2 linked regions of the Arthrobacter crystallopoietes genome follow. The protein of the gene in region 2 interacts with the protein of the main gene of each other region in a pairwise test. Links are inferred from orthologs where the notes say so. Each region holds a gene or a part of one and is shown on either strand. Other genes may lie near its edges.

What was found.
Region 1: the proteins of AC20117_RS20710 (region 2) and AC20117_RS02870 interact in binary tests that used the Escherichia coli proteins (3 or more experiments, as listed by UniProt). The link is inferred for Arthrobacter crystallopoietes from one-to-one orthologs.

Annotation. Positions count from the first base shown.
Region 1 is NZ_CP018863.1:592,837-598,241, reverse strand. The notes cover bases 1-2,915. They hold AC20117_RS02870 (nucleotide exchange factor GrpE), read left to right. Parts: upstream 1-1,079; coding sequence 1,080-1,751; downstream 1,752-2,915. Other genes in these bases: AC20117_RS02860 (heat shock protein transcriptional repressor HspR), read left to right, coding at 2,844-2,915; AC20117_RS02865 (DnaJ C-terminal domain-containing protein), read left to right, coding at 1,846-2,823; dnaK (molecular chaperone DnaK), read left to right, coding at 1-1,077. In the rest of the region: more of AC20117_RS02860, read left to right, coding at 2,916-3,269; AC20117_RS24270 (UPF0758 domain-containing protein), read right to left, coding at 3,199-3,495; AC20117_RS02850 (COG4315 family predicted lipoprotein), read right to left, coding at 3,826-4,371; AC20117_RS02845 (sigma-70 family RNA polymerase sigma factor), read left to right, coding at 4,580-5,071; AC20117_RS02840 (zf-HC2 domain-containing protein), read left to right, coding at 5,068-5,405. UniProt on the Escherichia coli protein: Participates actively in the response to hyperosmotic and heat shock by preventing the aggregation of stress-denatured proteins, in association with DnaK and GrpE. It is the nucleotide exchange factor for DnaK and may function as a thermosensor.
Region 2 is NZ_CP018863.1:4,505,786-4,513,623, reverse strand. What follows is about bases 2,523-5,380. They hold AC20117_RS20710 (Nramp family divalent metal transporter), read right to left. Parts: upstream 4,648-5,380; coding sequence 3,397-4,647; downstream 2,523-3,396. Other genes in these bases: AC20117_RS20705 (thioredoxin-like domain-containing protein), read left to right, coding at 4,915-5,380; AC20117_RS20715 (DUF3093 domain-containing protein), read left to right, coding at 2,590-3,153. Outside these bases: AC20117_RS20740 (heavy metal translocating P-type ATPase), read left to right, coding at 1-227; lspA (signal peptidase II), read left to right, coding at 297-737; AC20117_RS20730 (hypothetical protein), read left to right, coding at 822-1,265; AC20117_RS20725 (thioredoxin-like domain-containing protein), read left to right, coding at 1,453-2,079; AC20117_RS20720 (hypothetical protein), read left to right, coding at 2,155-2,466; more of AC20117_RS20705, read left to right, coding at 5,381-5,562; AC20117_RS20700 (DUF305 domain-containing protein), read left to right, coding at 5,565-6,197; AC20117_RS20695 (hypothetical protein), read left to right, coding at 6,778-7,182; AC20117_RS20690 (hypothetical protein), read right to left, coding at 7,259-7,441. UniProt on the Escherichia coli protein: H(+)-stimulated, divalent metal cation uptake system. Involved in manganese and iron uptake. Can also transport cadmium, cobalt, zinc and to a lesser extent nickel and copper. Involved in response to reactive oxygen.

The sequences.
Region 1 (5,405 bases), 3.9 Mb from region 2 along the record:
GGTCCGGTCCACCTGGACGAGCACCTCAGCCGTGCCAAGTTCCAGGAACTGACCAAGGACCTGCTGGACCGCACCAAGAAGCCGTTCCACGACGTCATCAAGGAAGCAGGCATCAAGGTCGGCGACATCGACCACATCGTTCTGGTCGGTGGCTCCACCCGTATGCCGGCCGTGGTCGACCTGGTCAAGGAAATGGCCGGCGGCAAGGAGCCCAACAAGGGTGTGAACCCGGATGAGGTCGTCGCCGTGGGCGCTGCCCTGCAGGCCGGCGTGCTGAAGGGTGAGCGCAAGGACGTGCTGCTCATTGACGTCACCCCGCTTTCCCTGGGTATTGAAACCAAGGGCGGCGTAATGACCAAGCTGATCGAGCGCAATACGGCCATCCCGACCAAACGGAGCGAGACCTTCACCACCGCGGATGACAACCAGCCGTCCGTGGCCATTCAGGTCTTCCAGGGCGAGCGCGAGTTCACCCGAGACAACAAGCCGCTGGGCACCTTCGAGCTGACCGGCATCGCCCCGGCTCCGCGCGGCGTGCCCCAGGTCGAGGTCACCTTCGACATCGACGCCAACGGCATTGTGCACGTGTCCGCCAAGGACAAGGGCACCGGCGCCGAGCAGTCGATGACCATCACGGGCGGTACCGCACTGTCCAAGGATGACATCGACCGCATGGTCCGCGAGGCCGAAGAGCACGCCGCCGAGGACAAGAAGCGCCGCGAGGCCGCCGATGTCCGCAACTCGGCCGAGCAGTTGGCCTACTCGGTGGACAAGCTGCTCGCCGACAACGACGACAAGCTGCCCGAAGAAGTCAAGACCGAGGTCAAGACAGACGTCGACGCCCTGAAGGCCGCCCTGGAGAAGCAGGACAACGACGACGAGGTGAAGTCCGCGTTCGAGAAGCTGCAGGCTTCCCAGACGAAGCTCGGCGAGGCCATCTACTCGCAGGCCCAGGCCTCGGGCGCAGCCGGCGAAGGCGCACCCGGAGCAGAGGGTGCCGCGGGCGAGGGCTCGGGCAAAGCGGACGAGGACATTGTCGACGCCGAAGTTGTCGACGAAGACGAAGAGAAGAAGTAACTATGGCCAACCACGGTAACGAGCACGAGCACGAGTCAGAGCCGGTGAGCTTCCGCGACAACCGCAAGATTGACCCGGAGACGGGCAAGGTCCGTGGCCAGGAAGCACCTGCCGATGCGGAGGCAGCCGATGAGGCTGCCGCCGCGGAGGCACCCGCAGCCGAGGGTGTTGACGGAGATGCACTGTCCCAGGCCGAGGCGATCCTGAACAGCACCGACGTCCCCGCAGGGGAGTCGGTGGCCCAGGGCGTGGATTCGGAACAGGCCGCCGAGTTGAGGAATGACCTGCTGCGCCTTCAGGCGGAGTACGTGAATTACCGCAAGCGTGTGGAGCGGGACCGCGCGGTGGCTGGCCAGATGGCCATCGTTGGCGTCCTCAACTCGCTGCTTCCGGTACTCGACGACATCGACGCCGCACGCCAGCACGGAGACCTCGAGGACGGACCCTTCGCCGCTATCGCGACGAAGCTGGAAAACGTCTTGAAGGTCTACGGACTGGAGCCAATCTCCGAGACGGACGTGGAGTTTGACCCGAACGTCCACGAAGCGCTGATGCAGCAGCAAAGCGCAGATGTCCAGGTTGATTCAGTCAGCCAGATCCTGCGGACCGGGTACAAGGCCGGGGAGCGCGTCCTGCGTGCTGCCCAGGTGATTGTGGCTGTACCGGCCGAGTAGCACCGTATGAAGCCGGGGACGTCGTAAGGCGTCCCCGGCTCTCATGGGCTCTTGGCCACCATAGACTTTGAACTACGTGAAGGGAGGCGCCTGAATGGCTAGCCAGGATTGGGTCGAGAAGGACTTCTACAAGATCCTTGGTGTCTCCAAGGACGCGTCGGACGCCGACATCAAGAAGGCCTACCGCAAACTTGCCCGGAAGTACCATCCGGACACCAACTCCTCCGACGCCGCGGCTGAAAAGATGTTTAAGGACGTCTCCGAAGCGTATTCGGTGCTCTCCGATCCGGAGGAGCGCCAGCAATACGACGCCATCCGGGCGATGGGCAGCGGGGCCCGCTTTACGGCCAGCGGGGCAGGCGCGCCGGGCGGCGGCGGATTCGAGGACATTTTCGGCAGTATGTTCGGCCAGAGCACGCGCGGGCGTTCATCCGGCGGGTTCGGTAACGGCAATATTCCGCCCGAGTTCGCCGACCTCTTTGGTGGCGGCTTCGGCGGCGGCTTCCAGCCTCCGCAGGCACCCCCGCGCAAGGGTGCGGACCGGACCGCATCAACCAGTATTTCGTTCGCCGGTTCCATCAAGGGGACCACCATCGGGTTGCGCGAGCCCTCCGGCGAGGTCATCGAGGTCCGGATTCCTGCGGGTATCAAGGACGGCCAGAAGGTCCGCGTCCGTGGAAAGGGCCAGCCAGGCCCTGCCGGTAACGGCGATCTGATGGTGACCGTGAATGTCCAGCCGCACAGTTTCTTTACCCGTGACGGGGACAATATCCGGATCCATGTCCCCGTATCCTTCGACGAGGCGGCGCTCGGCGCGCAGATCGAAGTACCCACCCTGAACGGCGAAACGGTTAAGGTGAAGGTACCTGCCGGAACTCCGTCCGGACGGACCCTGCGCGTGAAAGGCCGGGGCGTGAACACGTCCAAGGCTACGGGGGATCTGCTGGTGACTATCGACGTCGTTGTTCCGCAGAACCTGAACAAGGAAGCTCAGGAAGCAGTCAAGGCCTTCGCTGCGGCCACTTCGGGTGCAAACCCGCGTGAGAACCTGGCGGCTAAGGCCAGGCTGTAGCCGGAAGAATGGAGAAAGCAATGGGTATTGACCGCAACGCCCCTATTTTTGTGATCTCCGTAGCGGCCGAACTCGCAGAGATGCATCCGCAGACCCTGCGCCAGTACGACCGGCTGGGACTCGTCTCGCCCTCCCGCCAGCGCGGCCGCCAGCGCCGCTATTCTCAACGCGACGTGGACACTTTGCGTGAGGTCCAGCGGTTATCGCAGGAAGGCGTATCGCTGGAGGGCATCAAGCGGATCCTGGAACTGGAGAACCAGGTGAACGCCCTGCGATCCCGGGTGCAGGAACTGACTGCCGAGCTCGAAGGCACGCGCCGGCAGAGCGGAACGGAAACCAGCCGGGTGTTCGCCGCCGGGCTGGCCGGCGACGTGGTCACGCTGGCCCGCGGGAAGCGTCCGCGGCCGCGGAGCCAGGCCTTGGTGGTCTGGCGTCCGCACTCCTGATGGCTGCCCGCCGCGCCAGTTCCATGGCGCCGGCGATCCTGGCCGCCAGCGCAGCGCCGACCCCTGGCACCTCCTGAAGTTCCCCGGGGTCGGCGAGTTGCAGCCCGCCCGGACCGCCGAGCCTTTTCAGGATTGACTGTGCCAGTTCCACGCTGCTGGCTTCCCTCGTCCCGGAGCCGATGACCAGCGCCAGCACCTCCGCATCCCTCAACCTGCGGATTCCCATCCGGGCCATGCGCTCCCTGGGCCGGTCTTCCGCCTGCATCTGCGCAATCGCGCGATGGTTCCTGTGACTTGTCTTCATGCGGCCAACAGTAGGTGCAGACAGGACTGATCCGAAGGCGGCGCCGAGGCAATGTGGACACGGCAGGTGTGGAACGGCCCCTGTGGAGATGGGGCCCGGCCGTAATGAACCACCTGGCAGCACGTTCACTGGCAGTCATGGCGCAGTAACAGTGATGCCCGGGGACGCCAGACAGGCGGAGAGCCCCGCGCGGATCGATACTCCAGGCCTGTTGGCCTCGTCCACCCGCGCGGCGGACCCTCCGCCAGTCTTTCAGCGGATCATTTGGCCGTCCGGGGCCACTACGTACCAGACGTCGTTGACGCCTTGGCCGTCGACGTCTCCCGGTGCCTTGTCGTTCTGCCAGTAGTAGATCGGCATGCCGTCGATGGTCACCTGCTTCTTGCCGTCAGGGGTGTCGATGGTGCCGACTTCCGCGGTGATGCCTTCAACTTCCGGGGCATCGCCTTCGGTCAAGACAGGTGGCCACGCGACCAGGCAGTCGCCGGTGCAGTTGCTGACACCAGAGCCTTTTTCGTCCTTGGTGAAGTAGTAGACGGTCATTCCCTCGCCATCGACCACAATCTCGCCGAGATCGGTTTCGGCAGTCATGAGCTGGGAACCAGCCATCGCCCCGGCTTCACCGGAGGCCGGGGCACTTGCCCCGCCCGGTGCCGATTCGGTGGTCTCGGGCATGGCGGTTGTTTCTTCGGCCGGCGGCGGGGCTTCCGTGCCTGATTCGTCGCCGCCTCCGCATCCGGTGAGGCCGAGAAGGGCTGCGGTCATAAGGGCAGCAGCACCACTGAGTTTGATTTTCATGAGGAATTCCTAACGATCAACCGGGCTGCGCTCGGTCCCGGCCCGCCGGTTGCGGGCCGCTATTGGCAAAGACGTACTGCCGGGCGAAAATGGTTCAACGCCTGGGGGATGTTCTTCTTCCTAGCCGGTGAACCTTTCCGCTGTTGGGCACGTCTTCCTGATTGCGGATGGCTCCGGAACCCGGGCTGTGCGGTCAGGAGGAACATCGATGTCGATGGAAGAAGAAGCGGTCGCGCAGTTGTACCGCGACCATGCGGCGGCACTGAGACGATTCGTGCTGGCCGCCACTTCAGACCCGGACCAGGCCGATGACGTGGTGCAGGAGACGATCCTGCGTGTCTGGAAACTGGGCCCGGAGGTTGAGAACATGCGCGGGTACCTGTACCGGACCGCGCGGCACGTCATTATCGACAACTACCGGCGCCGCAGCAGCAGGGCGCAGGTAACGAACATGCCGGAAGAAGAGCTGGCAACGGCCGATCAAGTGGACCGGCTGTTGCTCAAAGTGATTATGGAGGAAGCCCTGACACGGCTCAGCGTGGACCACAGGAACGTCATTCTGGCGCTGCATTACCAGCGGTTGACCGCCGCTGAAGCAGCCGAGGAACTGCACCTGCCGCTGGGGACGGTTAAATCGCGCGCCTTTTACGGTGTGAAAGCGCTACGGTCTGTACTCGATGAGATGGGAGTCAAGCGATGAAAGGCGACCATGAGCAGCTGCGGGAACTGCTCGGCCTTTACATCCTCGGCGGTCTCCGGCGGGATGAGGCCCGGGCCTTCGAAGCGCACCTCAATGATTGTCCGGTCTGCCGGCAGGAAGCCGCCGAGCTGGAGAGCCTCCCGGGCATGCTGGACGCTGTGCCGCGGGACGAGGCGCTGGAGCTGGCGGAACCGCCCGTCGAAGAAATCGAGCAGAATACCAAGCGGCTGCTGAACGAATTGGTGGTGCGCCGCCGCAAAGCACGACGCCGGGTGGCTGGCTTGGTTGCCGCCGTCGCCGCGGCATCGCTGGTCATCGGTGCGGTCGTGGGGCC
Region 2 (7,838 bases):
CACGCCGGACCCGGGGCATCATGCTGCAGAACGTCGGCATGTCCCTGCTGCTGATCGCCGTGTTGATCCCGTTGGCCCTGTTCGGGGTGCTCGGACTGGCCGCCGTCGTGTTGGTGCACGAACTGGCGGAAATCGTCGTCATCGCCAACGGCGTCCGGGCCGGCCGGATCAGCCGCAAAACCGTCCTCGCTCCGGCGAAGACTCGCGCGCTGGAACCGGCAGCATGAGCGCCGAATCCACGCCCCGGGCCGGGAAAACCGGTCCGGTACGCCGGCCGCCGGGTCCGGGTAGAACTCTTGGTCTGGGCGGCGGTGCTGGCCGGCGCAGACCTGGCCGTCAAGGCAGCGGCCGAGGCACTGCTCTCCGGCGGGAAACTGATCGATCTGGGGGTAATCAATTTCCGGCTGCTGTACAACCCAGGGGTTGCGTTCAGCTTCGGCGCGGATCTGCCTGACTGGGTGATCATCGCAGCCACCGGCCTGATCATTGCGGGCCTGGCTTGGTACGCCCTCTCGTCGGCACCCACCATGGCCCGGATGTCCCGGGCCGGCGCGGGACTGCTGCTGGGCGGCGCCCTGGGCAACTTCATCGACCGGCTCGACGGGCGCGGTGTCGTTGACTACCTGCACACCGGCTGGTTTCCCACCTTCAACCTCGCCGACATCTTCGTCACGGCAGGGGTGGCGGCGTTCGTCCTGGGCGCCTTCCTGCAGCCCAGGACCGGGACCGATACCTGAGGAAACCCACCGGCAGCCGGAGTGTCAGGCAGGCGGCGGCATCCGGCTTATCCTGTTAGGGGCACTGAAACGATGGGAGGCAGCATGAGGCAAACAAGCGCGTTCCCCGGATCGGCATTCCTTGCCGTTCCGTCCGGATGGCGTGCTGCCGTCCTGCTGATCGTGCTGGTCGTTTCGCTTCTGGGACTGCACCTGTGGAACGGGCCCGCTACGGCATCCGCCGCCGAGCTCCACCCCGCAAACCAGGCCGGCATGATCTCATCCGGCCCTTCCCAGCACGCAACCGCGGAAGAAGACCAGCGCGTTGTTCCCCCTGCCGACGCGCACCCGGGCGTCTGTCCGGCCGAATCCGGTGCCGGCGAGCAGTGCCTCATCGCGAATCCCGCCACAACACTGTTCCCCGTGCCGGCCGGCACCGGGACACCTGTTCCAGGATACGGCCCGTACTCCGCCCCGGGACCAAACCCGGGCCTGCCGTTCGCCGCGGAACCCCCTTCACTGCACCGGCTTTCCATCAGCCGGACCTGACACGCGCCCGGTGGCTTCCACCATGTCCGCCCGAAATCCGTGTCCGCATCACGCCGGAAACCGCGCCCGGGATAGTTGCTTCGAGCATCCTGCCCAGACGCGGCACCGGCCATGGCCGCACCACCGGACGATGCCACCAGCCCTGCTGCCGGCACGCCGTAACGGCAAATGATCTACCAGGACCAGCGTGTACCCATCAGAAAACCATGACCTCGACCGTGCTTTGGAACTTGCGCAAACCCGCACCCGCAACCGTGCTGTCCGCCGACGGAGAATGTTCGCCTACGGCACCGGTGCCCTGACAACCGCCGCAGCCGCAGCCGTCATCATCACGGCCGTGGCAGGACAGGCCCAGCGCCAGGCAGCAATCGAAGGCGCCGCACAACGTCCTATTGAAGGAATCCAGCCCTACACCGTCCCGTCGCCGCAAGCCGGGGCCACGACAGGGGACAAGCAGGAGGCCGCCGGAAACTACCATGCCCGTGCCGAAACCGCTTGCACCACCTACGCCGCACCCGTGGAAGAGAGCCTTGCCCTGCACGCGCTCGAACACGGCGCTGTCCTGCTGACCTACCATCCAAACCTCCCGGAGAAGGAACTCCGGCAGCTCGAGGACATCGCCGCCAGCTACCCCTCGGTCCTGCTCAGCCCCACACCAGGCCAGTCCGAGCCGGTCACCGCCACGGCATGGAACGTGCGGCTCGAAGTCCAGGACGCCGAGGACGAACGCATCGAACCCTTCATCATCAAATACTCCCAAAACCCCCAGGCACCCGAACCCGGCGCTACCTGCACCGGTGCAGCCACCGGCTGAAACAGACCCCACCTGTACCCGCCGTGTCATGCCACAGACCCACGGCGTACCACTTCCATCGCAGGAGAAACCCCTATGAAACACCTCATCCTTGGCGTCACCAACCCGTTCCCGGACCAGGAAACCAAGCTCCGCCCCGGCCTCGACCCCGACCAGGTCACCCCCGGAGCGCTCGGATTCTTCGCAACCTTCTTCATGGTGCTGGCCATCGTGCTGCTGATGCGCTCCATGGCCAAACGCATCCGCCGGGTCCGCTACCGGGAAATGATCACCGAACAGCACACCCCGGCCGTACCCCGGCACAATGCAGCGGCGCAGGAACCCGAACCCGCCCACGTGCGCAACACGCAGGCTCTCCCGCACACCACGGCCTCCAGCCCGAACTGATGCTTCCGGCACGCCCGGCCGGTGCGGGACCGCGGCACCGGACGCCGCTTCCCGAAACCGCGTCCACACCCCGGTCAGCGGTCCCGGCCTGCAACATCCCTCCAACGCAAGGAACCCGTCACGATGACAAAGAAAACCACAGGAACACTCCGAAAACCCGTGCCAGCGGACGCCGGCATATCCGGCACCGCCGAACCCGTACCCCGCGAACGGAACAGTACGGCCGGTCCAGCCCCTGCCCACGTGCTGTATGACGAACGGTTGTGGCCTTCCCCGGGAGTATGGCTCATCGCCGCAGGCCTGGCAGCCGCGGTGATTGTGGTCCTGGCCCCGATCAACCTCGCCGTGGGCTACATCGCAAGCGCCTGCACCGCCGTTCTCCTCACGGTCCTGCTGGCAGTTTCCACTCCCCGCATAACGGTGACGGACCTGACCCTGAGGGTCGGACGGGCCGAAATCGAACGCCGCTTCATCGGGGACGTAGAAGCGTACAAGGCAGAGGAAGCCACGGCACAACGTGGGCGGAAACTCAACGGGACCGCCTATATGTGCTTCCGCGGCTGGATCGATCCGGTGGTCAAAATCGGCATCACGGACGAAGTCGACCGCACGCCGTACTGGCTGGTGTCCACCCGGCGGCCCGGGCAGCTGGTTTCTTCCCTCCGGCCATCGGATCCTCCGGCCTAGCAGGAAGAACAGGCATGAAGGCCTGGCCTGCTTATCCCGGCCATGAACCGGCCGCGGGAAGGCGGAAGCAGTGCAGATGCGTGGACAAGGACCTGCACCAACGTTGAATCCTGAGTAAAACGTCGCCGCAGCTGAAAGTCGGATGCGGCTTCGTGGCTCTCCTCGTGATGAAGGGCTGGAGGACTTGCTGCCGCTCCATATCCCGGACGGGATCTTGACGCGAGGAACGGTAGCGCGCAGCGGCTACTGTCCGGAGACCGTGAGCACGATCAGTACGCAGTTCAATCCGACGATCAGGACGGCGCTGACGATGCCGGCCACGCGGAGCGGGATGGAATCGACGTGGATTCCCATGATCTCGCGGTTCCCGGTCAGGCGGATCAACGGGATCAGCGCGAAGGGTATGCCAAAACTCAGCAGCACCTGGCTCAGCACCAGCGCCCATGTGGGCTCGATCCCTGCCCCCAGGATGATCAGAGCGGGAATCAGGGTAATGAATCTGCGCAGCAGCAACGGAATGCGTACATGCAGCAGGCCGCCCATGATAGTTGCACCGGCATAACAGCCCACCGATGTTGATGCCAGGCCCGAGGCCAGCAGCCCGATCCCGAAGACCACTCCGACGACCGGGCCCAGCGCGTCGGTAATCGCGGCATGCGCGCCGGCAATAGTGTCGGTGCCTTCCGTTCCGCGCAGGCTGGAAGCTGCCAGCAGCAGCATGGCAATATTCACCGCGCCGGCAACCAGCAGCGCGCCAACGACATCCCAGCGCGTCGCCCGGATCAGCCGCTGACGTTGTTCCGGGTCCGCGGCGTAGCCATGCCGGTCCCGGGCCAGCGCCGAGTGGAGGTAAATCGCATGGGGCATCACGGTAGCGCCGAGCATGCTGGCCGCCAGCAGCACGGTGGCCGTGCCGTCGAAGCCGGGGATCAGCCCGCTGAGCGCCTCGCCCGGATCAGGCGGATTGACGAACAAACCGGTCATGAACCCGCCGGCGATGACCGCCAGCAGGACAATAATGATGTTCTCGAACGAACGCTGGCCCCGCATCGACTGGACCGCGAGCAGGAGCATGGAGGCAGCCCCCACAATCACCCCACCGGCCAGCAACGGCAGGCCGAACAACAGGTTCAACGCGACGGCGCCACCGATGACTTCGGCCATGTCCGTTGCCCCGGCCACGGCTTCGGCCTGCAGCCAGTATGCCCGGCGGCGGCCGGCAGGCAGCCGTTTGCCCAGGATTTCCGGAAGACTCATCCCGGTAGCCAACCCGAGTTTCGCCGACTGGTACTGGACCAGAACCGCCATCGCGTTCGCCATAACCAGCACCCACACCAGCAGGAAGCCATACTGCGCACCGGCGGTGAGGTTCGCCGCGACGTTGCCCGGATCAACATAGGCGATGGCCGCCACAAAGGCCGGGCCAAGCAGCAGGAGCCTGGAAAGGACGCGCGGCCTGCTGCGCGGTCCGGTCAGGACGGGAGAAACGGGCATCGGAAACCTCAACTGCCGGGAGGGGGAGAAAAGCACGGTCGTGAACAAAGTTTAGGCTTGCCGAAAAGTTATTACTAGGCATATCTACAACATTTCTGCACTCATCTCTTCTCCGCCTCCCCGGCACAAGAGTGTCTCGCTGATTCTCAGACACCTTCAAGCCGGCCTGTAGAATCTGCTCAGGTAAGGACGTTAGAAACAACAGTGCTGGATGTTCAGCCGCGGCCTTCCGGCCGCCCATGACAAGAACAAGCAAGGGGCAGCTACGTGACGAGCGGGAAAGCATCCAAACAGGCACGGCAGGACAGGGCTGCCCGCCTGGGAGAGGTCAAGGCAGCGCAGGCCCGGCAGGCCCGCAAACGCAGGATCCTGGCCGGCGTGGGCAGCCTTGCGGCCGTGGCGGTCGTCGGAACGCTCGTCACGGTGGCACTCATCAACGACCCGCCCCCGCCGTCACCGGAGGACATTGAAGTGGCGGGCCTGCAGACGTTCGACGATCTCAGCGCCGACCATGTCGATGCGGCGGTTGCTTACGAACAGTCGCCGCCTGTCGGCGGTGACCATGCATCCCGCTGGCTCAACTGCGGCACCTACAGCGAGCCCGTGCCCGGCGAGAACGCGGTTCATGCGCTCGAACACGGCGCTGTCTGGATGACCTACGACCCGACCAAGGTCTCGGAGGCGGACATCCAGAGTCTGGATGAAGCGATCCCGGACACCTACTCGGTTCTCTCGCCGCTGGAAGGAACAGAGTCCCCGATCATGATGTCGGCATGGGGAGCCCAGGTCGGCCTTGATTCCCCGCAGGACGAACGGATCGGCCTCTTTGTTTCCAAGTACTGGCAGTCCCCGGACGCGCCCGAACCCGGCGCTGCCTGCACCGGCGGCATTGACGCACCGGGCCGGACAGCCTGAGGGTGAAGAGCTATTCTTTGCGGGTTGTTGCCGCCATCGCAGCCCTGACGTTGGCCGTTGTGGCGGGCTGGGCGTTGGGGAGTCTGACTTCCCGGCCCGCCGTCCCCGGTGAGGGAAGCGCGGAGGCCGGCTTTGCGCGCGACATGCAGGTCCACCACCTGCAGGCCGTGGACATGAGCATGATCGTCAGGGACCACACCGAGGATCCGGCCATAGACCAGCTGGCCTACGACATTGCCCGTTCCCAGCAGCAGCAGGCCGGGCAGATGTACGGCTGGCTCTCACTCTGGGGTCTGCCCCAGGCGGCAACCCAGCCCGCCATGGCGTGGATGAACGGTGCCGGCCACACCACGCACGGCGATACAGCGGCAGAAGGCGGCGCAGGCACGGACACGGCGATGCCCGGAATGGCCACGCCTGAAGAGCTTAAAGAGCTCAAGGCCGCCAGCGGGACCGAGGCTGAACGTCTCTATCTCGAACTGATGATCGACCACCACAAAGCAGGAGTCACTATGGCAGAAGCGATCCTGGCGCGAACCGAAAACCGGGTAGTGACGTCCCTGGCAAACTCGATCGTCACTTCACAACAATCAGAAATGGGCTATATGCAGCAGCTCCTCGCTGCCCGCCAATAGGTGCCTTGCGTGACCTGGTGCTCCGAGTCTTCCGGTGGGCACTGGCGACCGATCTGGCGTTCAGCAGCAAACAGTTCTATATGCCGGAGTGACTTCAGCCTGGCGGAGGCTTCCGGGCCGGGGCGTCATCCATATGGCCAAGGGCCTGACCAGCCTGTGGTGGTCCATTCTTTCATCGGTACTGGATATGCCCCCGACGGGGCCGGAAATCGTCAACAATCAGCACACCGGCTGGTTGCCGACCTTTACCCGCACCGACGTCTTTGCATGCACGTCTCACTGCCGGGCACGCATAGGAGGGGCGGTATCTCGGGTGCACCTGTTAGATGCCGGGTCGTGCCCTGCCACTGCTTCCAGCCTGAGGTGAAGTTCAGAGTTGATCGAACCGGCGCTTCGCGCTCCTTGCGGCCGGGACTGGTTGGCCTGCTCGTACGCCCTCGACGGTCACGCTCCGACCAGGTTCTGACGGAGGGCTGCGTCCGTGACCTTGCTCCCATTACCTATGCGTCCGGAACCGCCCGGGGCTGCCGGGAGTTCTTCCGGAAGAACCTTGCCTGATGAGACTGGGAGTATGTAAACAATGGTGGCCAATGACGGACTCGGCGTATACGAGATCATCGTGGCGTTCGCGCACATCGCCTTCGTCGCGTATCTGCTGGGCAGCGCTTTCGCCAACATCTTCCGGTTCCCGTGGTTCCCCTATGCGGAGAACCCTAAACCGGCGGTCCAGCGCCTAGCGGGTATCGGGGAGCTGTTGATCGCCGGAGTAGTCAGCCTGCCGTACTTCTGGGGTGAGGGATGGGGCTTTACGATCGCCGCCGCCCTTGCCTATGGCGTAGTTATTTCGCTGGTAGGACTTTGGCGCTGGAGGCGGGGGCATGTCTTCAGGCCGGCGAACCTGCTGATCCCGGCATTGCTGGCCCTCGCACTCGGAACCCTGAAAGCCGGTGAACTTGCCGTGTTTGTCTCGGACGTCCAAGCATAGAGACCGTTTAAACGGCTGACTTTTCCGGCAGCCCGTGAGAGTCTTCCGAAGTTAGCCGGCATCAGGGCGCTTTGTCTCAGACCTGGGAACCCGGTCCGGCTTCGTCATTCCGGTTCGCGCGGCTGCGGAGGTCTGATTCGCGCTCCGCAGCCGCCAGCGCTTCGCGCTCCTTACGGTCGGCGTTGAAGACTGCCTTCATGGCGAAGTAGAAGATTAACCCCACGCCGGCAGAGGGCGCCAAGACCCACAGATACTCCATGTAACCAATCTACCCCCGGCACGTGGCAGCCAGGGGCCAGGGGAGCTCCCCCGGCGGGCAAAAAACGTCTTTGGCTTGATAGATGTGCTTGGTGATGGTGTTCCCGCCGCATAGTTGTCTCGTGTCGAACATGCCTCTGAACGCGAAGGTAGGTCAGCCGTCTTCGTCCTTGCGACAAGGCGTTCCTGTCCCAGCGTCGAGACACCGCGGCGGTACACGCCGCACTGATTAGCCGACGCACGGACCAAACCGGCGTGGCCTTCCACATTAACGGATCGTGCATAGGTGTTCCGTAGAAAAGTGAGTAGTAGACGGCACTGCTCAGGTAGTCCCAAGCCAAACAGGGTAACCGGCCCATTGCGCCACCGGTAACCGCCGCTCATCACAGGACGGCAGC